Linked DNA regions of Roseimicrobium gellanilyticum. The protein of the gene in region 2 interacts with the protein of the main gene of each other region in a pairwise test. Links are inferred from orthologs where the notes say so. Each region holds a gene or a part of one and is shown on either strand. Other genes may lie near its edges.

Region 1 (14,613 bases), on a different replicon or contig from region 2:
GGCGTCGCCCCCAATTCGGGACAAGATTCGTATACGAATCATACTCCTTGGCACTCTTCGTCCTACACGTCGTCACACCGCGAGCGGATGCGCGAAAATTCACGCCTCTGGAGTAGCACCTGCGCTTGCAACGTGCGAATTTTGCGCCCCTTTAGTCTCCCCCTGCAAAACTAGATCATGAACGCCACACTGCCGTACCGAGCGAACGCTGACCTGCTCGATGAGAAGTACCTCGCTTGGAAAGAAGATCCCCGCAGTGTAGAGCCAGCATGGTCATCGTTCTTTGAGGGTTTCGAGCTCGGCATGGCCCAGATTCGCCCGTCGGGAGCGCCAGCAGCCAAGGGAGTAGAGCAGGCCGCCGCGGGACAGCCGCTTTCGGAGAAGACCCTCGCCTTCCGGACCAAGGTCACCAACGCCATTCTCGACTTCCGTCGTATCGGCCACACCGCCGCCTGGCTGGATCCGCTCAGCAAGACCGCTCCCGAGCAACCCCTTCTCTCCCCTGCCGGACTCGGCTTCACGGACGAAGAGCTGAACGAGGAAGTCATGACGAACTTCCACGGCCAGGGCCGCCCCATGAAGGCGAGCGTGATGCTGGAGGAACTGCGCCGCATCTACTGCGACAAGATTGGCTTCGAGTTCATGCATATTCACAACCGTGAAGTGCGTGCCTGGCTGCGTGAGCGCATTGAGGGCCGTCTTGACGCCCCCGCTCCTTCCCCGGAACAGCAGGCGGAGATCCTCCGCTGGGCGCTGGAGCCGGAAACCTTCGAGCGCTTCCTGCACAAGCGCTACGTAGGACAGAAGCGCTTCTCTCTGGAGGGTGGCGAGTCCCTCATGGTGGCGCTGCAGAATATCTTTGAGAAGCTGCCCACCGTGGGCGCGCAGGAAATCGTGATGGGCATGGCCCACCGTGGCCGCCTCAGCGTGCTGGCGAATTTCCTCAAGAAGCCGCTCAAGGTCCTCTTCTACGAGTTCTCCGAAAACTACGTGCCCAACATGGTGGCCGGTGACGGGGACGTGAAGTACCACCTCGGTTTTGAAACCCACCGCCGCGCGAAGTCTGGCGATGAGGTGATGATCCATCTCGCTGCCAACCCGAGCCACCTTGAAGCTGTTGATCCGGTGGTGGAAGGCAAGGCCCGTGCCCGGCAGCGTCACCTCGGCGACACGGTGAACCGCAAGAAGGTGCTCCCCATCCTCATTCACGGGGACGCCGCGTTCGCCGGGCAGGGCATCGTGGCGGAGGTGCTGAACCTCTCCCAGCTTCCCGGCTATCGTACCGGTGGGACCATTCACATCATCACGAACAACCAGATCGGCTTCACCACGCTGCCGGCGGATGCGCGTTCCTCCTTCTACTGCACGGACGTGGCGAAGACCATTGAGGCGCCGGTCATTCACGTGAATGGTGACTCGCCGCTGGACGTGGCCTTTGCCGCGCAGCTCGCGCTCGACTTCCGTCAGAAGTTCTCCCGCGACGTGGTCATCGACATCGTGTGCTACCGCCGTCACGGACACAACGAGACGGACGAGCCCAGCTTCACCTCGCCGAACATGGCGCGCCTCATCGCCAGCCAGCCCAGCACGGCCACGCTCTTCCGTGACAAGCTGGTGAAGGACGGCGTGATGACCGCCGAGCAGGCGGATGCGCTGCAGAAGGAACTCGAAGGCAATCTCGAACAAGGGTTCTCGGACCTCGCTGAGGAAGAAAAGACCAAGGGCAGCAATCCTTTTGAAGGCAGCACCGCTCAGCCGCAACCACGCTACACGCATGATCCGGTGAATACCGGTGTGCCCGCTGAGAAGTTGCGCAATCTCGGCCTGAAGCTGGTGGAACCTCCGCCGGATTTCAAACTGCACCCCACCATTGAGAAGCGCTTCCTCGCGGCACGTAAGAAAGCGCTCGAGACCGGCACCGGCTTCGATTGGGCCCATGCCGAAGCTCTTGCATTCGGCTCCCTCCTTTCTGAAGGCACGGGTGTCCGCCTCAGTGGTCAGGACTGCCGTCGTGGCACTTTCTCGCAGCGGCACTGCGTGCTGTATGACAACAGCACCCGCGAGCGCTACATCCCACTGCAGAATCTGGCGCCTGAGCAGGGCCGCTTCTGCGTGTACAACTCTCTCTTGAGTGAGGCCGCCGTGCTCGGCTTTGACTACGGCTACTCGCTCCTCGCGCCGAACGTGCTCATCTGCTGGGAAGCCCAGTTCGGTGACTTCGTGAATGGCGCGCAGGTCATCATCGACCAGTTCATCAGCAGCGCCGAGAGCAAGTGGCAGCAGCCCAGCGGTATCGTGTTGCTTTTGCCGCACGGGTTCGAAGGTCAGGGGCCTGAGCACAGCAGCGCCCGTCTCGAGCGCTTCCTGCAGCTCTGCGCCGGTTGCAACATGCAGGTGGCGAATGTCACCACCCCCGCGCAGTACTTCCACCTGCTGCGCCGCCAGATGAACCGCCCCTTCCGCAAGCCGCTGGTCATCATGACTCCCAAGAGTCTGCTGCGCCATCCGCAGGCCGTGAGCAAGCTGGAGGACATGGCCGATGGCACCGCCTTCCGCGAAGTGCTGGACGATGACGCCCTGACCACCGACCCCAATCGCGTGACCCGCCTCATCTTCTGCTCCGGCAAGGTGTACTATGATCTCATCAACTTCCGCAAGGAAAACGACATCAAGAACGCTGCCGTCATCCGTATTGAGCAGCTCTATCCGCTGAACGTGGACATGATTGAGAAGGTGGCCGCGCGCTATCCGCGCGCGCAGAAGAAGTGGGTGTGGTGCCAGGAAGAGCCGGAGAACATGGGTGCCTGGACCTTCATGCATCATCGCCTTGAGGAGATGACGAATCACGTGCTGCGTTACGCAGGACGCGAGCGCGCCTCCAGCCCGGCGGCTGGCAGCAAGGCCATCCACACGCACGAGCAGGAGCGCTTGGTGGAAGACGCGTTTAGCGTGTAAGCCACGGCGCTTTTAGTCACAGTCACTGGCAAGTTTCCAGCCCCCTCCCATGAAATTCTTCTCATGGGGGCTGCTGGGCGCGGTGTTGGTATTTGCGATTGGTGTCGCCCACTTGGTTTACACCATCCAATGGGTATCGCGCGCCGAGCGAGCCATCGGCAAAGCAGGGCACACCAGTTTCACCAAAAGCACCGTTTCAAAGACACCCGGCACCTACACGGTGTACGTGACCTATGCCACGAAGGCAGGGGAGGGGAAGACCGTGGGGCTCAGTGTCTGGTCACGGGAGAGCTACCCTGAGGGCAGTGCTGTCCCCGTGATCTTCCATCCCACGCAACCGGGTTCGACCCGGCTGGATACCTTCGTGGACCTATGGCTGGTGCCCTCCGTGTTGGTGCTCTGGGGTGTCTCCTGGCTGGTAGGATGCTGGCGGAAGTACAAGCGAGAGCAAGCGGAAGCTACCGCGAGCTAGGACAACATTAAGGCAGGAGAGACGAGGTTTCGCCAAAGTGGTGCACGCTGCCCCTAGCGTGAACCGTCGCTATATCCCAGATATTTTACGTCCCCACCGCATGGCCAAGGTGGGATGCAGCATTGATAAGCCCTGCGACACTCCTCTTCTCTACCGCTTTGCGTGCCTAATACACCGGTGGGGAGCCGCTGCGTCGGCTTCCTAATCAGGAGGGCGGAGACGGTGTGGAACTGGTGTGTGGCAAGCCGCTTTCGCCCGGATGCTCCGCCCCACCTCCGCCCCCGAAAATTAGGAGGCCGACGCAGCGGCCCCCTACCAGTCAACAGGTAGGCGGCGCCATGGACCAGAGGAGCACGGTAATTCTTCTTTCACCCTGATGTTACATCCCATCCCATCGCGGGATGACGAGCCACTTGCGCTTCTCCCCACCCAGCATTCATTCATCCCATGCTGAAAAGCCTGCTGCCTTCCTGCGCCCTCGTCCTTCTCCTCAGCTCTTGCGGGGACGGTAAGCCCGGTGCGTTCGACAAGGCGGGCTATCATGTGGATGGGAAGGTCGTCTGGTATCTGCAAAGCTGGACCAGCTCTCCCTTCCAGGTTGCCGGAGCGGATGTGGCCACCTTTGAGCATCCCCTGCCGAAGGGCGAATCCAGCTACGCCAAGGACAAGAACCACGTGTACCTCAGCGGTCGCGCGCTGAAAGACGTGGACCCCGCCACGTTCGAGATCCTTGATGGGCGCTATTCCCGCGACGCCAAATACGTGCACCGCGGGGAGGAGCGCATCTGTGATGACCCGGCAAACTTCGAAGTGCTGAGCGGTAACTTCGTGAAAAACAGCAAGGCCGTCTACCGCCTGTACCCCCAGGTGGAAGTGCAGACCACCGACGTGGCAAACTTCCGCCTCCTGTCAGACGCAGACTACTACTCCTACTTCGCGGACAGCCAGTATGTGTACGTGAACGGCAACACCGTAGAGGGTGCCATGCCCGCCAGCTTCAAGGTCATCAAAGGTGGATTTGGAAAGGATGAAAAGCAGCCCTTCTACTTCGACAAGCCCATGCCGGACGGCACCCTGCTGGACAGCTTCGAAGTGCTCGATAGCCCCTACGCGCGCGATGCGAAACGGGTGTACTTCATGGGGAAAATCGTAGAAGGCGCGGACCCGGTCACTTTTGAGGTCACGGATGCGAAATTCCAGCGCGGCAAGGATGCGAAGAACCGCTACGAACAGGAGAAATCCGTGCCCGCCAGCGCGGGAAATCCGTAATTCATCGTGCATGTCGTCACGATGTTTTGATCTTCACTTTGCGTGGCGCGGAAAGCTCCTCTAGGTTCGCATTCCCATTCCCATGTCCACTGAAGTCAAGATCCCCACGCTCGGCGAATCGATTGCCGGCGGCCTCATCTCGAAATGGCACAAGAACGACGGTGATGCCGTCAAAGCCGGAGACGTGCTGCTCACGCTGGAGACGGACAAGGTCGCCCAGGAAATCGCGGCTGAGGCGGATGGCGTGCTGCGCCAGAAGGCCAAGGAAGGGGACGAAGTGGAAGTGGGTGCCGTGGTTGCCCTGATTGAAGCCGGAGCCGCTGCACCTGCCGCCGCCGCTCCTGCTCCCGCGCCGAAGGAACCCGAAAAGGCAGCAACCCCTGCCCCGGCAGCCAAGGCCGCCGAGCCTGCTCCCGCTCCTGCCGCCAAGAAGGAAGAGGCTCCCAAGGCCGAGGCAGCTCCCCAGTTGAAGCTCGTGCCCAAGCCCGAGGCAGAAGCCGCTCCTGCGCCGGCTCCCAAGCCCACTCCTTCACCGGAAGGCCGCACCACGCGCAAGAAGATGACCCCGCTGCGCCGGAAGATTGCCGAGCAGCTCGTGAATGCCCAGCGCACCGCGGCCATTCTTACCACCTTCAACGAGTGCGACATGTCCGAGGTCATGACCCTGCGCAAGGTGATGCAGGATGACTTCGTGAAGAAGCATGGCGTGAAGCTCGGCTTCATGTCCTTCTTCGTGAAGGCCGTGGTGGATGCTCTCAAGTCCGTGCCGCAGATCAACACGCGCGTGGATGGCGACGAAATCATCTCCAACAATTTCTATGACATCGGCGTGGCCGTGGGCACCGAGAAGGGTCTCATCGTCCCTGTGATTCGTGACGCGGATCAGAAGTCCTTTGCTGACATCGAGAAGGACATCATCGCCTACGCGAAGAAGGCCAAGGAGGGCAAGATTGCCATCGATGACCTCACCGGCGGCGTATTCACCATCAGCAATGGTGGCGTGTACGGCTCCCTCCTGAGCACTCCGATTCTCAATCCTCCGCAGAGCGGTATCCTCGGCCTGCACGCCATCAAGGAGCGTCCGGTCGCTGAGAACGGCCAGGTCGTTATCCGCCCGATGATGAACCTCGCGCTGAGCTACGACCACCGCGTCGTGGATGGCAAGGAAGCCGTGACCTTCCTCATCCGCGTGAAGGATTGCATCGAGAAGCCGGCGAGGTTGCTGGTGGGGGTGTAAGCCTGATGGCGGGCAATGCCCGTTTTACAATGCCGGATCCAGTGTGATGAATGGGCGAAGCAAATTGCGCATGAATCTCCTTCGCCTGGCGGTGGGATTGGGGTGTGCGTTCTCGTTCAGCTCGTGTGTGATTTACGGTCACCGCGAGCGTGTGGTGCGGATAACAAATCGTGACACAGGCAAGCCAGTGGGCGAGGTCAGGTTCCGCTTCACGCACGCTGTCCCGGCCGTGCATCTTCCCAAAACGCCGGAGCCCATTGATGTGCTGCTCGGCCCGAACGGCGAGGCCAAGGTGCGCTTTCCTGTGGTGATGGGATGGGCTCGCGTGAATGGCGCTTCTGCACTATTGCATCCGGAAAACATTCGTGAAGGGGGATCGTTTGAACTCGAGAAGCAGCCAACCGTACGGTCTGAACGTTTCAAAACGACCATGGTGCTTGAAATTGAGAAACCGCACCATCCATAGCGTGCATTTCGGAATCTCGTACTGCTGGATGCACGCATGAAAGGTTGTCTCCCCAGTCTGGTAGCCCTGGTCGTGGTGGCTGCGATTCTTGCCACCGGCCTGGTGCCGGGATACATCGCGAGCAGCATCTTTGGAGTGGAAAACAAAGGGGTAATGGCCATCACCGCGGGTGGCATTGCACTTGCTCTTTATGGCATCTACCGATGGCTCATCTATCTTCAGGATAGAGAAAAACGAGTCCTGTCTGTTCTCACCGATCCTGTGTTCGGCGAAGTGAAGCAACTTCGTGACCACTGGGAGGCTGACCAACCCATCAGTGAAGGTGGAGAAGCCGTTGAAATCTGGGGTGACGCCTTGGCTCCGACATCCGCGCAGACCTCGACCTTCACGAACATACGAGAACGTTGGCCGGCGTTGCTGGCTCTTTGTGTGGAGGCGGCAAACAACCTGATCGCCTCGGTCTATCATAACGAAAAGGGGCCTGTGCCATCCGTCAAAGCGGAGCAACTCAACTTGAAAACCGTGGCTTTGGATGACGGAAACATCGGAGACTTCACGCTCATGTTTGAGCTGCCCTCAGCGGTGAAACTCCTGCCGTGGGGACTGGACGTGACGTTTGAGAATTTTGTCGTGGTTGAAGCTTCGGACAATCACTGATTCCACAATAGGCATCTGCGGAAACCCAGGGTGGGTGCCTGGGTGTCGTTGTTTTTCCTTGAGGTTTCAGTCCCGGTGTTGCTTCATTCAATTGCATGAGTGAACCCGAAGTCCTCCTTCACGACGTCTCTCCGCATGGAAATCTGGAAGCTGTAGTCGAACAGGACCATCGGGTGGCGCATCTCTACCTGCGGGCGACGGAGAATGAGGACTTTGGTCTCAAGTCCTGCTGGGTACGCAATATCGCACCTGCGCCCGATGAATTGGACGTGGCAGGAATGCAGGAGGGCATCGCTCCGATGCTGCCGAAAGAGCATTGCGCGTATCCCCAGGGGCAGCCGCCGTTGGATGCTGGCCGGCTTCGATTGCTCTGGCTTCCCGAAGGCGATGGTGTGGTGCTGCTGGAAGATGACGAGATGCTCGCGATCATTCCCGGATGGAGCGGGTACAAAGACTTTGAAGGTTATGCCCGCGACTGCGTAGGGGAGAGCAGACTCTGCTGGAAACTGGAGAGCAATGTGGAATGGGACCGACGCATCTCTGAGGCCGATGCCTACTGGAATGCTTGGGGGGAAGAGTCGTCACCGTGGCCGGAGTGCCAGGATGCGTTTCTCGCCGCCTATGAAAAGGTCTTGGGACCACATGCCAAGTACTATGGCATCGATGGTGACAACTGGCCCCCCAAGGCCATGATCCGCATCGACCACGCAGATGGGATCTATCTCCTGACGCTGGGAGTGTCCCTACGCCCCCAGCCCGAAGTGGAGATGTACTACGAAGACCCAACGGACTTTCGGAGATTCGAGCTGGCCGCCTGCCTGCCTTGTGATGTTTCGGAAGAGAGCGTCGGCCGTTTTGCCGACTACCTTTCCGGTCAAGCTTCATTGCCGTGGACGAACTTCACCTTTCTGGGTCATGGACACACCGTTCCATGCGATGCATTCGCCGGTGATGACAAGCTGGAGCAGTTCAAGTTTGTGCTGCTCGCGGAGAGCCCGGCAGGAGCGCCCGAATTGAACACACCCCGTATGAGCGGAGAAAAAGTCTCGCTCTTGTGGGCCATCCCCATCACCGGGGACGAGCAGGCTCTGGCTCAGCGTGAAGGCAGCGCGGCAGTGTTGGGACAACTGGAATCGCTGCTACGACTCGCCTCCGATTGAGGAATCGTCCCATTGGCAATATGTTCAAGAATACCGAACCCAAGTTCTACCCATGAAAAAGACAGCCCCTTGGATCTTGCTGGCATTGGTCATTGCATCGGTGGCCGTGTCGAAAGCGGTGGAGCCGGACGACTCCTGGCACGAGGTGAAGATCCGTCATCTGGATGCCACCGACGTTGCGCAGGCCCTGGTAAAGGAAAGCGAGGATCTGGCAGAGGCCCTGGTAAGGATTGATGTGCGTCGCAACAGCATCCTGTTGGATGCTGAGAGTCCGTCCTTCGGCGCTGCGGCCAAGAAGCTCGCGGACCTCGATCAACCTCCCAAGCTGGTGATCTACAAAATGGAGATCACAGAAATGGTGACACGAAACGACAAGACGAAGGAGCGTATCGTGTTCCGCCCGACGATCCACGCGATGGAAGGCAAGCCTGCCGAAGTCACCCATCAGATCGACAAGGAAAGGTTGCTGAAAATCTCCGTAGTCTCAACGATCACCTCAATCGCGAAAGGTCGCTAGGTTGACCACTCTCCAGTGCCTTCATATCCCGGCTTGAAGTGTCGGGCCCTTCCTCATAGCATCTTCAAGCATGAGACGTCGTCTGCTTGCCCGGGCCGCGCTGGCCATCATCATCTGGGTTTCCATGTGTCATGCGGCGTTCTTCCCGCTTTCGCTTGAGGAAAAGAGCATGAAGGCGGATCTCGTCGTGGTGGCTGAAGTGATCTCGGTCAATCGTCTTGCCTCGAGGGAGATGTTGGTCACCGAAAAAGAACGAGGTCTCTATCTGGGGCCAACATCCATTGCTGTTGTCAAAATCTCCGCGCTGTGGAAGGACTCGGGGCATCTGACCCGATTCATCACAGACGGTTCGGGCGACAAGCTGACGCAGGCGATTTTCGTTCCCTGCGACTACACTTTCGATGAAAGTCCCTCCGACCTGACGGTTGGCCGACGCTATGTCCTGTTCTTGGATGCGCTTGGTGCCAACATGTTTCATCCCATCGATCCCGCTTCCACGCATGTTCTCCACGAGGGAAGGGTCGCCACATTTGGGGTGAATCATTCTCCGGGTGAAGACTTCACGCAGCAGTCGCTCACCTTGGAGGAATTCAAAAAGCAGGTGATGAACGCGATCGGTGTGAAGAAATAGCGGGTTGCGGGTTGCTACTTCTCCATGGCCGCCCTTACCAGTGCTTTCACCGCCCAGCTCTTCACCTTGCGTGCGGTCTTCTCGTCCACACGCAGGACATCGCGAAATACAATCATCGACTCCGTGCCGAAGATGACGGAGAGCGCAGCGCACAGCTTCTTGTAGTCCGCATCGCGGAATCGATCGCGTGAGGTGGACAGCGCCGCCTCGATGAGCGGCAGTCGTCGGTTCTGCCGCACCGGTGCGGCTCCATCTTGAGTGCGACTGGCAATGCTGTGCGCCAGCATGACACGCAGTGAGGCTTCATTCTCATAGGTGACGCGGTGCATCGCGGCTTCGGCCTTGTCGATGCGTGCTTCGGCATCGGCGGAGGTGTCGCCATCGAAGAGCGTGTCCAGCACTCCCGTGGCAGCGTCCGCGGGCGCTTCGGCCAGCAACGCTTCCACATTGGCAAAGTAGCGGTAGGCGGTCGCTCGTGAGACGAGCGCCTCCTTGGCAATCTCATCCATGCTGGGCTTGTGCCCTTGCTTGATGAGTTGACTGGCCGCACGCAACAGGTCCTTGCGCGTGCGCAACTCCCGGTTGCTCGGGCTCGACGGGACGGGCTTGGCGGGGCTCTTCTTCATGCCGCGTTTGCAGGAGCGAGTTGTTGCAGAATGGAAGCGAGGTCCACCCACACCTGTTCCTTCTGAATCTGACCATCGTCGCGAAACTCCAGCACGTGCAGCAGACGGAAGGAGAGGGGACGATTGTTTCCTTCGATGCCGAAGGGACGCCCAGGAGCGCGGCCTTCCCAGAGGGACTCATCCACCATGAAGTTCTCGCCATACTTGCGATTCAATGAGGTGGCCTTGCCGTCAGCGAGATCGCTGAAGAGCGTTTCATAGAAGCCACGGACGCTGGCATGATCGCGGCTGGGTCCGGTGGGCCAGCCGACGATGTCATGGGTGACGTCCTCGGTGAGCGTGGCGAGCACGCCCTCCACGTTGTCGCTGGCTTCGTGGCCGAAGTGTTCATCCAGCTTTCGATCCATTTGGGCAGGGGTGAGCGGCATAGTGAGAAGTCGGTTGGTTTGTGCGGAATATTGCTATGAGACGATTGTCGCATTTCAAGAAAAAGTTCTAAATTGCACCTTTGTTGATGCGGAATTCCCTCGAAGCCAATGGAAGAGACATGATAACTTTCCTCAACGGGTGCATCTTCTTTACCCATGGCCGTTACCATCAGGCTTCTAGGAAGCGCTGACGCAGCTCTGATTGCGACGGCGGCGGATGTCTTTGATCACTGTCCACAGGCGCATCTCACCGCGGAGTTCCTACAGGATCCACGGCACCACTTGATTGCTGCCATCGACGATTCGCAGTTGGTGGGCTTCATTTCCGCCGTGCACTACGTGCATCCGGACAAGCCTGCGGAACTCTGGATCAACGAAGTGGGAGTTGCTCCTTCGCACCAAGGGCAGGGCATTGGGCGCCAGATGCTGCGTCTTGTGTTGGAACATGGGAAGAAGCTCGGATGCGTGAACGCCTGGGTACTCACGGATCGAAACAATCCTGCCGCCATGCGTCTTTATGCCGGTGCCGGCGGGGTGGAGGCGGAGAAGCCGGCAGTGATGTTCGAGTTCGGCCTTGAAGGAGGTGAGTCGATCACAGAATCGCAGCCATAGGATATCGTCGTGTGCTCCCTGAACCCTTGGTCGCATCGGGCTTGCCAATTCTTCGTGCAGAAAAAAATGCCGACATGACCCTGTTTCCCACAAAGTCACCTGCCCATTGAAATTTTGTCCTTCCGTATGGCGTGAACATTTCTAGAGTATTGAACCAGGGTGGCTGTAGGTCTGTCAGCCACAGAGAGCATGTCTGACCCCCATTTCTCAGCATCCCCCATCCGCCACCCCCTAGTGTGGGTTCGCAACAAGTTCCTTGCGGGCTTGGCGATCGTCATCCCGTTGGTGGTGACGTTCTGGATTCTGAGGCTGGTGTACGACTTCATTCGGGGTCTGAGTCAGCCGCTGCTGGAGTCCTTTGCCGGGCTGTACAACCAGACGATGCCCGACCCCAATCTTCATGTCGACATCGCCAGCCCGCACTTCTCCCAGTTTGTGAGCCTGGTGGGCTTCCTCATTCCCATGGGGCTGGTGGTGGCCCTGGGGGTCATGGCCACGAACGTCATCGGTGTCCGGGTGGTGTCCGCTATGGACAAGCTCCTGCTGAGCATCCCGGTCATCTCCTTCATTTACAAGTCGCTGAAGCAGGTGATCGAGGCCTTCCGCGGCTTCGGGGGCACCCGCAGCTTCAAGAGGGTCGTGTATGTGGACTACCCTTCGCCTGGTATGAAGCTCATTGGGTTCGTCACCGGTCAGTACGACGACCCGAAGACGAAGAAGAACATGAGCTGTGTCTTCCTGCCCGGCGCTCTCAGCCCCATGACCGGGTTGCTGATCGTCACTGAGACCTCCCGACTGGAGGACGCACCCTTGAGCATCGAGGACGCGATGAAGATGATCTTCTCCGGCGGACTTATCGGCCCCTCATCCGAGGAAGAACAGAAGGCCAAGGCTGCTCGCAAGCCGAAGTCTTCCAAGCATTCAGAGGCCAGACCCCAAGTCGCGCAGAATCCCGACTTCGCACACCTGCCTACCGCCGAAGATTCGCTGGATACGTTCGTTGACCCTCCCACGAGCGGTGCCGGAGGCAGTGCCGCGCCGGACAAGCCGGTGCTTGTAGGAGCAGGAAACCGGGAGCGCTAGGTCGGCCACGCCGATCTGCTGTTCCTGCGGTGGGGAGGGGAGAGGCTAGCTAGTTGCCCGCACCCTGACCGGCCTCTTCCATAAGACGCTTTGCGACGCGGGTTTGAGCCCGGCCTTCTGTAAGCATCTTGCCCGTCTTCGGGTAGAGGAGAACGCGGGTGCTCTGCTCAGCGGCAACGAGCTCCTGGCCCTGGCCCTGAATCTTGGGCCAACCGGTCATCACGAGGGTGCCTTTGCCAGGGTCGTAGACCGCGTTCTGCGACTGGCCGCGATACCGCTTTTCCGGGGGGACGCCGGTAAGTTGCACGTTCACTGCACCTTTAGCCTCCATCATTTTAAAGGACGTCCGGTCCTTACCCAGGTGTACCACCAGTTCTTCCCCAGTGAGATGGAACTGAGGAGAGCTGAGCGAGACGCGCCCACGAAACACCACTTTGAGGTTGCCCATGTCGACCCGGGTTGCTTCGTCTGCAGTGATGTGAAATCCAGAACCGGATTGCACGGCTTCGAATGCCAGGTCTTCAGGGGCAGGTTGTTCCCTAAAGTCCCCAATTTCAGGCAATTTCGAAGATTTGGCGCGCGGAGCGGCATTTCCAGAGTCAATCCAATGTGCCCGGGGGAGGGCGCGTGCTCCAAGGGGGCGTTGGCCGACGTCTTCGCCGAGCGGACCGGGGGCGGAACCGTCGTCCTTGGCCCACGCAAACCTTGAGTGCTCAAAGGTCAGTTCCCCAGATACCGGGGGCTGCACACCAACGGCAGTCCTTCCGCCGGCATAGTTTGGAACCTGCTGAATTTGAGAGGTTCGCGTGCCTTTAGTAAAGCTGTCATTCTCCACCTTCACGAGCCAGCCCGAGATGGCTATCAGACTCAACGGCACAGCGATGAGGTAAGTGGACGGCGTCACGACGTGGGGAATTAATAATTAACCGCAAAAGGTAAGCTTTTCTTAAGTTTTTGTCAATACAAAGCCATCCGAAGGGGTGTCTACAGGCCTGCTGCATGCTGGAGTGCGGGATGCACGGGGGCCCAAACATGGAAAAATGTTCAATTAAGTGCAGGAAATAACTTGTCCTATTCGTTGGGTTTCGGTTTAAAATCGTCCACAAAATTTGCACATTTTGGGATACTAGAACAGTACAGCGTCATAACTTGGTAATCACAGATGCATCAACCGGTCTTGGACTTCGTTGCCCGAGGGAATTTCCCGTCGGGTCTTTCTGCTGTGGTTCCCTGTGCAAACGCCTCGGCCGCTGAGGTTTCGAGCGACAATTTTTTCACCAACAACCCCCTTCAATCCTGAACCTATGAGAACACTTCGACGCTATCGCGCTCCTATCGGAGGTCTCTTGATCCTTGTGATGGCCGTATGGCAGATCGCATCGCCATTGAACGCTGCAACGCTGGTCTGGGATGTCACCTCAGCAAACGGTCAGGTGGACAATGGCGGCGGAACGTGGTCTGCGGGTGGGGCCGGATGGACGGCAACCGGGGGGGCTTCCAACACTACGTTCACGAATGGTGATCATGTCATCTTTGGTGGAGTGGGAACACTGGGCACGGCCGGTTCCATTTTGCTAGGTACAGACGTCACAGCGGCGAGCCTCACCTTCGGAACGGTTCCCAATCCTGCCCATCCTTTCCAGTATTACACCATTGCGGGCGGCGGGAATGATCTCACCATCAGCGGTTCTGGGTACAGTGCCACTTCGGCCGCTCCTGTGGGCTTTCTGGCGAATGAGTCGGCTGCCGTCACGTCAGATGTGGTGCTGGGTTCCTCGCAGAACTGGCTTGCAGCTCTGTTTGAGTCATTGAGCGTGGATGGCGTCATCAGTGATGGCGGCAATGTCTTTGGTATCGCCAAGGACGGCAAGGGACTGGTTTCACTGGGGAATGCGGCAAACACCTATACGGGCCAGACTTCGGTGTTGAATGGAACGCTGGTGCTGACGGGGGCAAATTCGGCCGGCGCCGCGACCTCCACGGTGCAGGTCTTTGGCAATCGTACCACGGGGGGCGGCACCTTGATGCTGGCCACTGGAAATCTCCAAGGCTATACCTTCACTCGCAACATTGTGGCCAGTGGACCTGGTGTTGCCACGGCAAACTCCATCACCACGGCGTTGAATGCGCTCGGTCTCGGTTCAGTCACCAGTGTGGGGAACAACACCCTCACAGGTTCCCTCACGCTCACTGGCGCGTTTGAACAGCGGGTGTCATCCGGAGCAGGTATGTTCACCATCGCCGGCCCGGTGACCCTGCAGGCTGGTCAGGAGAATATTTTTTACGGTGCGGGCAATTTCAACGTTACTGGCCAGATCCAGAACACTTCGGCCGGTATCATCAAGACCGGTGGCAGTGCCATTGCCAGTACGCTGATCCTTTCCAACAATACCAATGCCTACTCCGGTCGTCTGCGTATTGATAGTGGCACGGTGCGAGTGTCAGATGGTGGCGCCTTGGGGACGAGCACGGCTGCAAACGCCATCGAGTTCAACGGCGG
Region 2 (14,741 bases):
CTGGGAATCATCCTCGACCATGCACCCGAGATACCTGTCATTCCTCTGCCTATTGCTGACTCTGGTTTCCTGCGGCGGTGAGCCGCTGCAGGGGCCGGAGGTGGCGCGCCAGAGGGCGCTTTGGGAGCCGAAGGGCTGGACCTTCGTGGAAGTCTGCGGCGACTCGAGCTGGGCACATGAATCCAGTGAGGTTCGCCTGCAAGGCACGGAACCCAGTCTCAAGGTCTTTGCTGAGACAAGCGGTGTCGACGGACGTGGTCCCAAGAGCACCTCTGAGAAAACCTATGCGGAGCCCGGATACACCTACCTGGAGGTCAAGATGAGTGCCGGGTTTACGGATTGTTATTCCATCGTCTTCAAAAGGAAGGTCGACGCCAACGACGATGCGAAACGGAATGCGGCAGTCCCCTGAGAGGGGCGACGGGCTTTCACTGCGATGGCCGCAAAAAACGTTGTCCTTTCTGCGGCACCCGGTTCGTCATGGTGGTGAATGCGTCGCTCCAGCGTCGCCCATCATCCTGATCACCGCCATGAATGCTGCCCCAACATCCACCGAAGTCGAATCCAAGCCCAAGTTCATGCTCTTCCTGCGCCATCCGCACGGGGAAGATCTCCCGCCCACGCCGCAGGAGCTTGAGGTCATCATGGGGCGCTTCAAGATTTGGATGGATGACATGGAGGCCAGAGGACACGTGATCGGTACCAATGGTCTGGATACGAACGCTGGCAGAGTGCTGCGGGGCACCATGGTGATGGACGGGCCACTCATTGAGGCAAAAGAGATTGTCGGCGGCTATGTGATGCTCACTGCTGAAAATCTCGATCAGGCCGCAATACTGGCCGGCGCGTGCCCCGGGCTGGAGTACGGCATGACCCTGGAGGTGCGGCCGGTAGTCGCCTGCTGTGGGGCGGCCAGTGATTGATTCACGAAGCAACGACGCGACTCCCCACTGATTCTTTTAGAAGCAGAGAGTTCAGCGGGGGTGCCTGTCACCGGCTGGTTCGTGAACGGAGTTTGGTAGGGAATTCGGAATAGAATGGAGGAATGCCCTTCCCAATCCATCGGGCGGGAGTGAGGAGAAACGTATATTGCGTCATCTGTTGTCCCATTTGGCGCGGGTGATTCGTCATATCCGGGAGGGCAGCTGCTTTCCTTCATCTTTCCCACCCCATCATATGAGCACCACCGATGCCCGACCCAGATTCATGCTGCTGCTTCGCCACCCCTATGGTGACGGACCGCCCCCTACACCCAGTGAAATGGAGGAGATCATGGGACACTTCAAAAAATGGATGGAGTCCATGAATTCAAAGGGCCAGGTGGTTGCAACGCATGGACTGGAGCCCACCGGAAAGGTGCTTCGCGGCCCGCATGGTGCACTCATAGTGGACGGTCCAATGATTGAGGCGAAGGAGATTGTGGGCGGGTACGTGACGATCTATGCTGAGAACCTGGAGGAGGCCGTGGAATGCGCCCGGGCGTGCCCAGCTCTGAACTACCGCATCGCGGTGGAGGTACGGCCAGTGGCGCATTGCGATCGCCCGGAGGCGTGAAGAGGTCTGTCAGCTGGCAACAAGAAAAGCCCCGCATCATCATGAGCAAGCAAGCCCTCTTCATCCGCCATCAAGCCAAACCGGGATGTCGCGATGACGTGCGACGGGTTTGGGAAACCTTTGTGAAGCCGCGTGCCGCCGCGAATCCGGGGCACGAGGCCTACTACTTCTGCTATGACGAGGGTGACCCAGATACCATCTGTGTGTTCCAGCTCTACAGCAGCAAGGAGGCCATGGATGCCTTTCTCGCTGGCGAGTGGTATCCAGACTATCTGAAAGCGGTGGGTGAAGTCGTGGCCGCGCCCCCGCAGATTTCGCCAGCAGGTCTGGTGTGGCAGAAGGGGTGAGCGGCAGGTGAGAAACGAGGTAATTGCGCCACACGTTTGTGCCGGTGTACTCGAGCTCGAGATGCAACGGCTCAAGATGTTATGCGTCGATATCTGCCAATGACATGGACTCCGGATACGCGAGGGCCCTGGAGCTGTACGCTGAATGTTTCATGCGTAACCCGAGCCGCGGCATGGTCGTCTTCCTATCATGCCATGAGCGGATCCGGCACCAAGAAGGGACTTTTCAGTCTGGTCATCGGTGTGTTGTTTCTGGGCGCTGCTGTCATCGTCATGAAATCATGCGGGCAGGATCATGGCGGACCGTTGGAGCTCATGCCGGGGAAGGCGGACATCGTCTTCTTCAGGAACTACCGGGTTCCTGTCCTAGATTTCCGCTATCGGACGCTGGCGAAGAAGTATGACTTGGGGAAAGCGGTGGTCATTCCACCTTCTGCGGCCTGGCAAACCCTGGCAGGTCAGCTTGGCATCAAACGTGAGGTGTCTGAGTTTCCTCTCGTGTTTGCGCAGACGCGCCGTTCGAAGGGAGGTCGGGAGCTGCTGGTGGTGGTGCAGCTCGCACACAAGTTTTCTGGCGAAGGATTTTTTTCGGGTCCCGGTCCAGTGATAAACATGGAGATGGTCACGGTGGAAGGATACGGCTCTGCGACTCCTCGGATGGTCTGGAGCGGTTCGACTCACCTCGGCACGATGCAGGGAAGTTGCCTCTATGTCGGCGAGCCCGACGCCATCGATGTCTCGAGGTTCCAGTTCAGGGTGGAAACGGAAGGTGGTCACGGTAAAACAGTAATCATGGAGCTTCTGGATGATGGCTCTCTCAAGACGGTGCACAAGCCTTGAGCTGGACGATGAGGAGAGAGTAAATCCGAGTGTATTTGCCGGCTTGGCGTGTGGCGGTGTTTGACATGCGGACGGTTCCGCGCGCATCGTTTCGCCATGGGAGTTGTCCTTTCGTACATCCGTGTATCGCCAGCAAATGCTGCGCTCCTGCTGCAGCATCCGAAGCTGATGCACGCATTGCTGGGTTTTGAAGAAAGCGCTGCGTCGTCAAAGCGAAGCGGTTTTTTATCGAGACTCTTTGGTCGAAAGGTGGAGCCGAAGTCGAAGTCGGAGTCGCTTCCGTCACTGGAACCAAGAGAGGGAGAGGACGAAGGTGATACCGACAAGGCCTGGCAGGGCATGCACTTCATTCTTACAGGCACCGCAGAAGGAGGAGACTTCCCGGAGGGATTCATCATGCACGGTGGAACTCCCGCCGGTGATGACCGGGAAGAGACAGGCGCTCGCCTGTTCCAGCCAGAGGAGGTGCAGCGCATCCAGGCGGTGTTGGAGGCACAGACTGAAGATGGCGTTCGCTTGCGTTACGATGGGAAGAAGATGGACACAGCTGGAGTGTATCCGCAAATCTGGCAGCGCGACGGTGAAGAGGGCGTGGCCTACATCTGGGAAACTCTTTGCGAAATGAGAGAGTTTGTTCGTGAAACCGTGGAGAAGAAGTGGGCGCTGCTGGTATTCTTCAGTTAGGGCAGGGATGTCCTGGTTTCATTACGCCCGCATTCATTCATTGCCCCACCTCCATGCCCCAGTCTCAGTTCCGCCCCGGCTTTCGCTTCTCCGCGATGGATGCGGTGGTGTTGTGCCTTGGCGCAGCGACCGCGTGGTTTCTCGGTTCTGTCATCTGGTGGGCCGGTGTGGCCGTGGTATTTGTCGTGGGACACTTCTTTCTGTTCTGCAATGTCTTCCGCATCGCCCGCGGGTCCGAGTTCACCTGGGCCGGCACCTTTGTGCTGCTTGCCGCGTGCACCTTGATCACGGACTGGCCTGGATGGCCTGCGGTCTTCATCGCGTGTGTCTGCTTGAGCACCTTCTTGATCTGGCGCGAGACCAGGAAGAAAGACTATCACGGCATCTTCTGGCAGCGGCGGAATCCGGGGTTGCGGGAGTGGTGGGAATACTCACGATAGAGCACTTTTGACGCCAGGAGAAAATGGCCGGGTGTGTTTGAAGACGTATGAGTGATTTGGCACGAGAGAACGAAAAGTGTACGGTGACGCTCACTGAGATGAGAGCCTAACTTCCATGTATCCTTCCACTGAAGTTCTCAAATATCTCCTGGAGCGGGACGGGAGCACGAGGGATATCACATTTCGCCCCGCTGCCCGGTGGCGGTTGATTGCGTTCTGTGAACAATTGCTGTCGAAGTACAGCATCGAAAGTCTTTCCGACTCGGAAGGAGAAGATCAGGCGGAAGCTCTCAAGGTACACGATTGGGAGACGTTGTTCGGATCCTCTTGTGGTCATTCTTTCGGAGTCTTTCGGAGTGATTCTGCGATCATTCAGAGGCTTCTTTGCTTTGTGGATTGGGATCTCAGCGATCATTCCGAGTATGAGGTGGAGCTTAGTTTTTTCCCCACCGACCTCTGTCCGACGACATTCACACTGCCTGCCTTCAGAGAACTCGTTGAAGAGTGGCGTACTGTCCTTGGAGCGGATGACTATTTTGTTCGGCAGGAGAATGCCAGCTGGGACCTATACGATTCCACCGGATTGGGTGTCATCTATACGCACCTCAGGCCGCCACTACACTAACGACTGCGGCCTTAGTGGAAGGACGTGGCGTGGAGCTGGCGTGTGGTAGCGGCGGCACTTCCAAGCTCCGGCAAACAAAAAAGCACCGGCTTGCGCCGGTGCTCTTGCAGGAAGTGCTGTCTCGCTCTTCCGCGCTTCGATCAGATATGAATCGGATGTCCCTCCGCCACTTCGGTGGCTTCCTTGAGCATCTCGGCCAGGGTCGGATGCGCGTGGATGGTGGCTTCGATTTCGTCGGCGGTGGCTTCCATGGTCACGGCGAGGCTCATCTCAGCGATGAGTTCGGTGGCCTCGGCGCCGATGATGTGGGCACCGATGATTTCGCCGTGGGGTTCGCCGTAGATGATCTTCACAAAACCTTCCGTCTCGGCGATGGCGAGGGCCTTGCCGCTGACCTGGTAGGGGAACTTGCCGACCTTGTACTTCAGGCCCTTGGCCTTCGCCTGCGCCTCGGTGAGACCGATGCTGGCAACTTGCGGCTGGCAGTAGGTGCAGCCGGGGAAGGTGGTGACCTTCTTCGGCTTGTGGCCGGGCTTGAACATGCCTTCCACCGCGTGCACGGCTTCGTAGCTGGCCACGTGCGCGAGCCAGGGCGGCCCGATGATGTCGCCGGCGCCGTAGATGCCCTTCACACTTGTCTCGTAATTGGCGTCGGTGTCGAGCCAGCCACCCTTTTCGGACTTCTTGAGCTCCACACCTTCCGGGAGCAGGGGCACCACGCCGATGGCCACGAGGCACATGGGGGCCTCCAGCGTTTCGTTGGCCGCGCCTTCGACGGTCAGGCTCACCTTGTCACCATGGTCCTTGGAGGCGGTGACCTTGGTGTTCGTCAGGATGCGGATGCCGGCCTTCTTCAGGCTCTTTTCCAGGGCCGCGCTCACCTCTTCATCTTCCACGGGGAGGATGCGGGGCATCATTTCCACCACGGTCACCTTCGTGCCGTAGGCGTTGAAGAAATAGGCGAACTCGATGCCGATGGCGCCGGCGCCCACGATGAGGATTTCCTTGGGCTGCTCGGCCAGCGTCAGCGCCTCGCGGCTGCCGATGACGGTCTTGCCATTGAAGGGCAGGCCGGGCATGGGGCGGGACTTCGCGCCGGTGGCCACCAGGATCTTCTGGGTGTCGTAGGAGGTCTTCTTGCCGTCCTTGTCCGTCACTTCCACCTTGCCCGCAGCCGGGATGGCGGCGGTGCCGCGGATGTAGTCCACCTTGTTCTTCTTGAAGAGGAACTCGATGCCGCCGCAGAGCTTGTCGGACACCTTGCGGCTGCGGCCCACGATCTTGCTCCAGTCGTAGGAGATGCCGTCAATCTTCAGGCCGAACTCGTCCGCGCGATGCGTGAGGGTGTGGTACAGCTCGGCGTTCTTCAGGAGTGCCTTGGTGGGAATGCAGCCCCAGTTCAGGCAGGTACCGCCAGCGCGGTCGTTCTCCACGCAGGCCACTTTTTTGCCAAGCTGGGCGGCGCGGATGGCGCCGACGTATCCCGCGGGGCCGCCGCCGATGACGATGAGGTCGTAGGTCATGATGAGTAGTCAGTAGAAGGGAAAGTGTCCTGTGTGAGTGGGGGTGTGGACGTAGCGCACGGAGCAGGGGAGTGCAAGGCGCGGCGTGGTGTTCGACCACCCCGCCGCTGCCCTGGACCTCCTGTCCTGCCAATGATTACGCCTCAGGGCTGCTTCTTGGAGAAGCGCTCCAGCATCTGGCGTGCCTGTACACAATCCGGGTCATCATGGACATGGTCCAGAAAGGTTTGCAAGGCCTTCACCGCTTCCTCACCGCGCCCCAGATTGCCCAAGGCGAGGCCTCCCATCAGGTAGAAGTCGTAAAAGGTGGGATAGAGCCTGGCACCCTCCGCTGCGTGCTTCGCGCAGGCCTCCCAATCTTTGCGCAGCCGGGCTTCCAGCAGGCTCAGGAAGAGCTTCTCCCGCTCGTGTTTCGTTTCAGGGATCAATTCCTGGGCCATGACAGCGGGCACTAGATCCGGCTCCCCGATGGCTTCCGCCGCATGCAGCCCCATGAAAGCAGTGCGCCTGTCCGGGTCCACCCAGCCACGGGTCATGCTCTCATAGATGGTGCCGCGCGCCTGTTCCGTGGCCAGCTCCGCTTCATCCTTCATGTCCAGCAGGAGGTAGATACGGGTCATGAGGCCAGCGTAGAGCGGTGACATCAACTCATCCACGCTGGTCATTTCCACCAGGCGCTTGAGTCCAGCCTTGTCCTGATCGGCATAAAGCTTGCGGAAGAGCTGCCAGCGGGTGCGACCCAGGTTGCGCGGATCGCGCAAAGAGGTCAGCACGGTGAATCCGTCTGATGTCTCACCCACTCGCATCTGCACCAGCAGATCACGCGTCTTGAGCGAATCCGCGGTGAGCGGCGCATCTGGGCGGTTGCGGTACGGTTTCAGTATGGCGGCCAGCTTCTCTCTCGCGGCGGGGTTGTCGATGTCCACATAGCCGCTGCTGCCCATGATGAGCTGCGCGCGGTCGCCGTCTTCCGGTGCTTTCTCGAGGGCCAATGTCAGCAGGGCAAACGCGAGATTTTCGCGTGTTTCGCTGTGGGGAAGGTCGCTGGTAAGGTCGAACCAGAAGTCGAGGCTGTGCCTGGGCCAGGTGCCGTCTTTCAGCCAGCCTTCGCGTACCGCGGTGGCATCCGCTTCGGAGAGGTTGAATTGCACATCCGACTTGCAGGCCAGCTTCACGGGAGGGGGACCGGCGGGTAGGGGACGATGCTTCAGGTACAGAGCCTTCATCTCCTCCTGATAGGGCAGGAGTTTCTTCGCCCGGTTGATCATCTTCAGCGCGGCGAGCTGGAGCGGAGGCTTGTCCTTGGTGTCTTCGAACCGGGCATGTCCCAGCTTTTCATAGAGAGCCCGGGCGTCGGCATCCTTGCCACCAAACGCGAGCGCCATGATGCAGCGTTTCAGGGCCTCGCATTCGAAGTAGGTCAGTTGTTTCTCCAGCAGCGCAAGACCGAATTCCTTGTGCCCTGCCAGGTCTGTGGGCTCCAGAGCGGCCCAACGGCGGAAGATGTCATGATGGGGCGCATCCTCCGGTTGGAGTCCGGCGAGAACGGGGTGGTTGCCGAACTTTCGAATGGCTTCGCGATCCTGGGTGACGTACGCATTCCTTAGGAAGGAGTCCAGATGCAGGCCACGGGTGCGGCGGGGCAGGGATTTTTCCGAGAGGACGGCCTCCAGGCGTGGGCCGGAATCTTCCAGGGATGGCAGCGCCGCATGCGTGTACCACCCCAGGCGGATCAGCGCATCCATACGCGAGGCGTCCGCCTGCTTGGAGTCCTGGGTGATCAGCAGACAGAGCTTTACAAACTCCAGCGGCAGCAGGCCATTGGCCGTCGCGATGGTCTTGTCAGCATTCTCCGCCTTGGAGTCCTGCATATCCTTGGGACGGGCATGGTCATACCAACCTGTCTTGCCAGCAGCGAGCCAGGCCTTGGCAGCGAGGGCGGGAGCGTCACCAGCGCCACCGCCCTCCCGCAGCACCTCCAGCCGCTGCTTGAGCAACTCGATCGCAGAGTCAGTCTTGGTCACGGCCGGGTGCTCCAGCTCGCGCTCCAGCAGTACAATTTCCGCTTCCGGTCTTCCGAGTTTGGAGTAGACACCCGCCAGGTCGAAGACTGCCGCCGCCCGCACTGCATCAGGCACGGCCCCCTGCGTGGCGAGCAGCCTTTCCAACTGGGTGGCGGCTGGCGCCAGCTTCTCTCCGGAGGCTTGTGCGGCGGTGGCCTGAAGGCGGGCCATGGCCGTGGTCATGGCATCTGGATTCCCACTCTCTCCGGCGAAGAAGGCATCTGCAATTTTTAGAGCGGCGGGGGCCTGCTTGGATTCAATCAGGACTGCGGCGGCCCAAATCTGAAGGCGACGGCGGTACGAAGCCGTTTTGATGCCGCCGGCTCCCTCCATGGCCACCACGAGTTTCCTCAGTTCCGGGGTCACTTCGCTCATGCGAATGGAATTGAGGTAGCCCAGCATTCCGGCCACCTCTGCGGCGTAGCGCGGGTCCCACCTGCCTGCATGCACCAGCTTGCGAATGGTATCGAAGGACTCCTTTTTCTGACCTGCCCGCGCCTGATTTCCCAGCACCCCACCCAGTTCCTCGGCGCTGCCGATCAGGGGGAGAATCAGTTCCCCTTCAGGCACCGGAGTGCCATGCTTGTGCTCGAGGGACAGCCACTCCGGCCACCATTTTGCAGAGGCATCCCACCACGCTTGCATGGCTTGTTCATCGGCCGCCAGTTCCAGGAGGGAGTCGAGTTGCTCCTTGGCTTCTGCATCGCCCCTGGTTTCGGGCTTCATCTGGGTCATCAGCTTGAGATACTTCTTCGCCTGCGCGGGACGGTTCATCTGTAGGGACAGCAGCGTGGCCCGAAGCAAATCGTCCGCCGTTGCAGCGTAGTTCAGGTAGTCTTCCAGTCGGTCCCAGTTCTTCAGGGCCGCCTCATAGTTCTTCTGCTGGACAAGCACCATGCCCAGCCGCTGGATCGCGGTGATGTGCCAGTCACGGTCCAGATCCTTGCTGGTGGAGAGATCCTGGAGCAGCGTCGCGGCCGCCTCGAGTTTCTCCGCCCGCACGAGTTGCCGCCCGCGCAGGAAACGTCCTTCCGAGTTTGCCTTGGACCCGGGGGGAAGCAGGTCGCACGCCTCCAGTACCGCTGCCAGGACGGGGGGAGACTCCTGCTGGTCGTCGTTCAGATCCATGTAGTCGGCATAGGTGCCCAGCCTCCACAAGCGGTCCTCGAACCATTCGCCTGGCTCGAACTGTGTCAGACATTCCAGGGAGAGGCGGATGATCTCAGTCATGACCTTCGTCTGGTCTTCGGCTTTCCGCAGGGACTCGATTTTCTCGCCAAAGGCCTCCGGTGTTTTCAGCTCCGCAGGTACGGTTGCACCCGGTACCTGCTCGGGATGCTTCTTCATCCATTCCTGCAGGTGCTTGCGTGCGAGTGCATAGCCTTTGCCGGAGTTCACCGCCAGGAGCGCTTCTTTGAGGCTGTCGGCATACTCCTGACCCAGAGTCTGGTTCTCGTCTGCGCCGTCCAGGATGGCGACAAGCTTTGCCGCTTTTTCCGGTGTGCTCTGAGCCCAGCTCACGGCCAGCGCGGCCAACCTCTGCATGACCAGGGGTGCGCCCTCCTGGTGCTTTTCCAGGTACCCCACCAGTTCCTTCCGGAAGGTGTCCTCTTGCGCAGCCTCCAGGCGCAGTTCCGCGAGGTCCATGAACAGGTGATCGTGATTGTCGCTGTCCAGCTCCAACCCCGCGAGCAGAGCCTCGATGGCTTTAGGTTTGTCCGTCTTTGCGAGCACGGTGGCGCGCTGTAGTTGCGCCCAGGAGCGCCGAAACTCAGAGACCTGTTTGTCTCCCACAATCTTGTCCATGATGGCCAGTGCCTCGGCATCTGCCCCTTTGTTGGAGTAGGCGAGTCCGGTGATGTAGTCACCCAGCGCTGCGTCTTCCACCGTCACACTGCCGCGGAAGCTTGCCATGGGAACCTGCAACCGCTGGAGAGCCCGGTCATGCTGGTCCTCAAGGGTGTCCAGATACGCGAGCTGGACTTGAGCATTGAACTGGGCGGCCCCATCCTTCGGGAAATATTCGAGTGTCTTCTCCAGTGCCGCACGGCGAAGACGCAGATTCCCGTTGATGGGGAACCGGCTGTACACCAGCTGGAGTTGCCCCGCGCCAGTAGGCATCATCGGAAACTCGCCAAGCCCATCTCCGGTGGGTGCGGTTGTGACCTGCTCGCCTGCTTCCAGGGTGAGCGGGCGGTCCAGCCAGGTTTTCAGTGCCGCCACCGCTTGCTCCAGTTGCCGGACTTCGGTGGCAGGGATGCGCGAAGCCTTCACCTCGAAGTGGAGTGTGGCCTTCAGACCTTCCTCTGTGACTTCCCACGCAGCTTTGCCCTCCACCTGGGGTGTCTTCAACACTTGTGGTGCTGGCAGCGTGGATGGACGGAAGCCTTTGGGAAGCTTGACGACGGACTTTGTCGCATTGACATCGCGCCACAGGAAAAAGTCCGTTTCGCGATTCTTCGCGTCACCCGGTTCCGGAAGGAAACCGGCATCAAACGGGAAGCGCAGCGTGAGAGCGCCGGAGGGCGGCACCACGAAGTAAGCAGATACCTCGTACACGCCGGATGAACTGGAGGGTACTTGCTTCACATCCACCACCTCTGCACCAGGGTAGCAGCGCTCAATGCGACGCTGCAGGAACTCTTCGAGCTGTTGCTTGGTACGTGTGCGCTCGCCTTCTGCATAAAGGGACGCCATGTAACCGTGCGCACGGAGGGTGGCCCAGCCGGAAATCTCCCCCGTGGGAATGGCTTTGGCTTCGAAGTCTAGCGAGTAGGTGCCCGCATCTTGGGCGGGTGTGCGTTCCCATTGCTCGGGCTGCTTCACCAGCAACACGTCCCGGTCCGCATCATTCGGTGAAATGATGCCAGCCGGCACGCCGGAGAGCGTCGGGTCGCAGAAAATGGGACCCTCAGGCAGCTCCACACGGAGGATCACATGATTGAAATCCCGCACACCGGGACTGCGCCGTTCCACACCGCCCACATGTTCTGTATTGATGAGGGCCAGGTGGGACGTGATGCCCTTGTGCGCGAGCATCGCTTTGAGCAGACTGGCCTTGTCCTTGCAGTCGCCGTACTGGTGTTCCCAGATTTCCGCCACGGGGTGAGGCTCAATGTCGCTGTCTCCGAACTCCAGCCCCACGTAGCGCACGTCATTGGCGACCTTGGTGGCGAGTCGATCAAGGATCTCACGAGGCTTGGAGAGCCCCTGCGTCAGCTTGTCGACCTCGGTCTCGAGTACTTCGCCCAACGCCGTCTTCTTGTTGGTGAGGGGTGCATACCAATCGAGGAACTCATTCCAGTCCTTGAAAGTGGTGAGGCGTACAAGCGGACCGGTCTGGTCAAAGGGCGCGCGACTCGGCTCATCGCGGCCAGCCTCGATATGCTGGCGCTCCCATGCCATCGTGGTCCGTCCGTTTTTTTGGACCGTTGGGTTGGGCTCGGGCACTCCCTTGCCGACGGGGGTGATCTTCACGCGCTTCGCCCACTCATCCGGCAGGTCCAGCACTTTGCGCAGACGGTGGATTGGCCAGCCCCACTCAAAAGCAAAGGCTGTCTGCAGGTGGCCCGGAACGCGGGGAGTGTGTTCTTCCACGACATGAATCCACTCCACAATCGATCCGGCCTTCACGTTGGGGAAGATGATGACGAGCTCTCCCGTGTCGTGGTACAGCGATTCGTCCGCCTCGCGCTGGGGTGACTGTAGGAAGGAGGCGCTTGGTTTTACCTCCTGGCGGGTGCCATCGGGCTGGATGGTGCGGGCGAGGGCGAGGTGAATCTTGTGCCTGCTGCGGGTGTACGAGCGGACGGTCCGCGCGATCTCTTCCGCACCCGCATCCGTGAGGGCCTTGATGACCTCGTGCTCCACCAGGAACCGTTTCCCATCCGCTGTCACGTACTGGACATCCTCTCCGAGCAGCACCCAGCCGTCTTCTGCGTTCCCAGGCACGGCAGGCAGGGATTTCAGCACCTCTTCCAGCGGTGTGAGGTGGGACTTGAGAGCCTGCTCATAGATGGCGGGCAGCTTGCGTGAGACATCCTCAGCACACAGGGAAGCGGCAGTGCCGAAAAGTGCCGACACCGCGAGCATGGAAATAAGAGATTTTACCATCATCACGCATCGGCATACCTGAATCCTCCGTCCCCAGTCAAGGAGGGAAACTTGTGAGGACAGAATGTTGCGAAGCCACGGTCGAATCGCGTCAAGTAACCCGTTTCCCCATCGGTCAGGGCTCCTCCACCACTGGCGGCCCCGCGAGGTAGCGGACGCGTTTCTCCCCGAGGGGAAGGTAGATGTTCACCGTGGTGCCTTCCTTCTCCCGGCTCTCCAGCTCGATTTCGCCGCCGTGCTCGCGGATGATGCGGCGGACGATGAGCAGGCCCAGGCCGGTGCCGGTCTTCCGCGTGGTGAAGAAGGGCTGGAAGAGGTTGCTCATGTTGGAGGTGGAGATGCCCTTGCCAGAGTCGGCGAAACTCAGGCGCATCTCGTAGTCATTGAAGCTGCTGTTGATGGTGAGTGTGCCGCCATGAGGCATGGCCTGGGCGGCGTTGCGGATGAGGTTGTAGAAGGCCTGCTTCATTTGCCCGGCATCCAGGGGGGTGGAGGGCAGACCGGTGGCGAGGTCGAGCTTCACCTTCACCTTACCCTGCTCCAACTCGGGAGTGAGGAACTTCACCGCCTCCTGGATCAGCTCATTCACCTGCGTACGCTGGAGCTGCGGCTGGGTGGGGCGGATGGCGGCAAGGAACTGGCCGATGATGAAATCCAGCCGCTTGATCTCGCCTTGGGCCACGGAGAGCATTTCCAGAAGTTGGGGTACCTCCTTGCCCTTGAGCTTTTTCAGCTTCCTCTCCATGAGCTGGAGATGGATGGTGAGGGAGTTCAGTGGATTCCCCAGCTCATGCGCCACGCCGGCGGCCAACAGGGTGAGGGCGGTGATGCGTTCGCTCTCGATTTTCTCCTCCGTCAGCTTGCGGAACTGGGTGACGTCGCGAATGAGCATCACAAAGCCGAGGTCCTCGTGCTCATCGATCGCGGTGACGTAGAAATTCAGGTACCGGTTCTCCGGGTAGAAGACCTCCAGATCCCGGCTCACGGATCCGCCGGTGTGCGCCAGCGCTTCCCAGTCGAAGCCGCGGACGCCTTCCGCGAGCTTCCGTCCCACAATCAGCTCCCGCTCGAAACCGAAGAAGCCACACGCGGCGCGGTTCACATAGGTCACCGTCCCTTCGCCATCGAGGAGGATCACGCCCTCCTGCAGCGCCTCAAAGACCTTTTCAAAGAACCCCTTCTCCTGTACCAACCGGATTAGGTAGCGCTGCACCTCCGCCGGCTCGAGCCGGTCCATGCGCTTGACGATCTTGTCGAAGAATCCGGATTTCATTTCGATGAGGACATGAAAGGGAGTGGGAACGGGGCGACGATTTAGGTGGGAAACAATGGCAAACCTACCAAGGATCCAATGCGGATAGAGACCTCCTATTTAGGCGGGAAACTTTCATTGCACAATCCGCCCGTCCAGCGTGAATGGTGGTCATGGAGGACATCGTCGTGGTCTTTTGCACCTTTCCAGATTCGGAAACCGCGAAACGCATCGCGCAGGAACTGGTGAAGGGCCGCCTTGCCGCCTGTGTGAATGTGCTGCCGGGAGTGGAATCGATCTACGAGTGGAAGGGCGAACTGGAATCGGCCAGCGAAGTACTGGGCCTCATCAAGACCACGGGGACCATGTATCCCACGCTGGAGGCGCGACTGAAGGAATTGCATCCCTATGACGTGCCGGAGATTGTCGCCATCCCTGCGAGCAAGGTGCAGCCGGCGTATGCGCAATGGGTGAGGGAGATGACGAGTCAGGAGTGATACCATCGGCCCATCGATTTTTTCAATCCTCTGCAACGGGTGATCCGCCCGGATTTCCCTTTCTGAAAAGCATTCCTGTGCCTAGATGCGGGCCGACGCATGTCTGAAGCCGCCGCCCCCGTCACTGACACTACTGCCACCCCGGAGCTGGACAATGCCGTCCACCTTCCTGCCGAGAATCAGCGGTCCTTCTGGGCCATGATCGCGGTGCAGGCGTTGAATGCCTTCAATGACAACTTCGTAAAAATCCTGCTGGTCGCCTTCGCCGCAGTCGTGGCCAAGGGCACCGATTTGGGCAGTTCTATGCAGGTGTATCTGGGAGCCATCTTCTCCCTGCCGTATGTCCTTTTTGCCCCGGTGGCGGGCTGGCTGAGCGATCGCTTCTCCAAGACGAAGGTCATGTTCTGGATGCAAGTGGTGCAGGTGGCCATCTTCATCCTGTTTCTCGTGGTGCATGGTCTGCATGACACGCAGTGGACCCTGTGGCTCAGCCTCGGTTGTTTCTTCCTCCTGGCCACCCAGGCCGCCTTCTTCAGCCCGGCGAAGTACGGCATCGTGAAGGAACTGGTCGGCTCCCGCCGCATGGGCTCCGCGAGCGGCACGCTGCAAATGACGAACTTCATCGGCATCCTCGCAGGCATGGGGCTCGCAGGATTCTGGTTTGCCGCGAAGATTCAGCCGGCCACCGACCTGGTGAAGCTCGCGGACGCGATGCAGCCGCTTGCGAATGCTCATCCCAGCACGGCTGCTCTATGGCACTCCTTCCATGCATTTGCGGCACAACAGTTGCATGACGTCTCCTG

The links.
Region 1: the proteins of lpdA (region 2) and odhB interact in binary tests that used the Escherichia coli proteins (3 or more experiments, as listed by UniProt). The link is inferred for Roseimicrobium gellanilyticum from one-to-one orthologs.

The regions. Positions count from the first base shown.
Region 1 is NZ_QNRR01000001.1:569,655-584,267, forward strand. Bases 4,021-6,855 are described here. They hold odhB (2-oxoglutarate dehydrogenase complex dihydrolipoyllysine-residue succinyltransferase), read left to right. Parts: upstream 4,021-4,778; coding sequence 4,779-5,933; downstream 5,934-6,855. Other genes in these bases: DES53_RS02330 (DKNYY domain-containing protein), read left to right, coding at 4,021-4,696; DES53_RS02340 (hypothetical protein), read left to right, coding at 6,004-6,399; DES53_RS02345 (hypothetical protein), read left to right, coding at 6,436-6,855. Outside these bases: DES53_RS02320 (2-oxoglutarate dehydrogenase E1 component), read left to right, coding at 178-2,955; DES53_RS02325 (DUF3592 domain-containing protein), read left to right, coding at 3,005-3,427; more of DES53_RS02330, read left to right, coding at 3,875-4,020; more of DES53_RS02345, read left to right, coding at 6,856-7,056; DES53_RS02350 (suppressor of fused domain protein), read left to right, coding at 7,152-8,216; DES53_RS02355 (hypothetical protein), read left to right, coding at 8,269-8,733; DES53_RS02360 (hypothetical protein), read left to right, coding at 8,903-9,364; DES53_RS02365 (TetR/AcrR family transcriptional regulator), read right to left, coding at 9,379-9,990; DES53_RS02370 (ester cyclase), read right to left, coding at 9,987-10,418; DES53_RS02375 (GNAT family N-acetyltransferase), read left to right, coding at 10,575-11,030; DES53_RS02380 (DUF502 domain-containing protein), read left to right, coding at 11,220-12,113; DES53_RS02385 (LptA/OstA family protein), read right to left, coding at 12,163-13,017; DES53_RS02390 (beta strand repeat-containing protein), read left to right, coding at 13,418-14,613. UniProt on the Escherichia coli protein: E2 component of the 2-oxoglutarate dehydrogenase (OGDH) complex which catalyzes the second step in the conversion of 2-oxoglutarate to succinyl-CoA and CO(2).
Region 2 is NZ_QNRR01000009.1:303,310-318,050, forward strand. Bases 3,823-6,785 are described here. They hold lpdA (dihydrolipoyl dehydrogenase), read right to left. Parts: upstream 6,014-6,785; coding sequence 4,631-6,013; downstream 3,823-4,630. Other genes in these bases: DES53_RS23295 (hypothetical protein), read left to right, coding at 3,823-3,865; DES53_RS33160 (hypothetical protein), read left to right, coding at 3,981-4,490; DES53_RS23310 (DUF3857 domain-containing protein), read right to left, coding at 6,157-6,785. In the rest of the region: DES53_RS23265 (hypothetical protein), read left to right, coding at 20-412; DES53_RS23270 (YciI family protein), read left to right, coding at 531-923; DES53_RS23275 (YciI family protein), read left to right, coding at 1,207-1,554; DES53_RS23280 (putative quinol monooxygenase), read left to right, coding at 1,596-1,901; DES53_RS23285 (hypothetical protein), read left to right, coding at 2,097-2,741; DES53_RS23290 (YfbM family protein), read left to right, coding at 2,838-3,425; more of DES53_RS23295, read left to right, coding at 3,479-3,822; more of DES53_RS23310, read right to left, coding at 6,786-12,168; DES53_RS23315 (two-component system sensor histidine kinase NtrB), read right to left, coding at 12,305-13,462; divalent-cation tolerance protein CutA, read left to right, coding at 13,615-13,938; DES53_RS23325 (MFS transporter), read left to right, coding at 14,038-14,741. UniProt on the Escherichia coli protein: Lipoamide dehydrogenase is a component of the glycine cleavage system as well as of the alpha-ketoacid dehydrogenase complexes.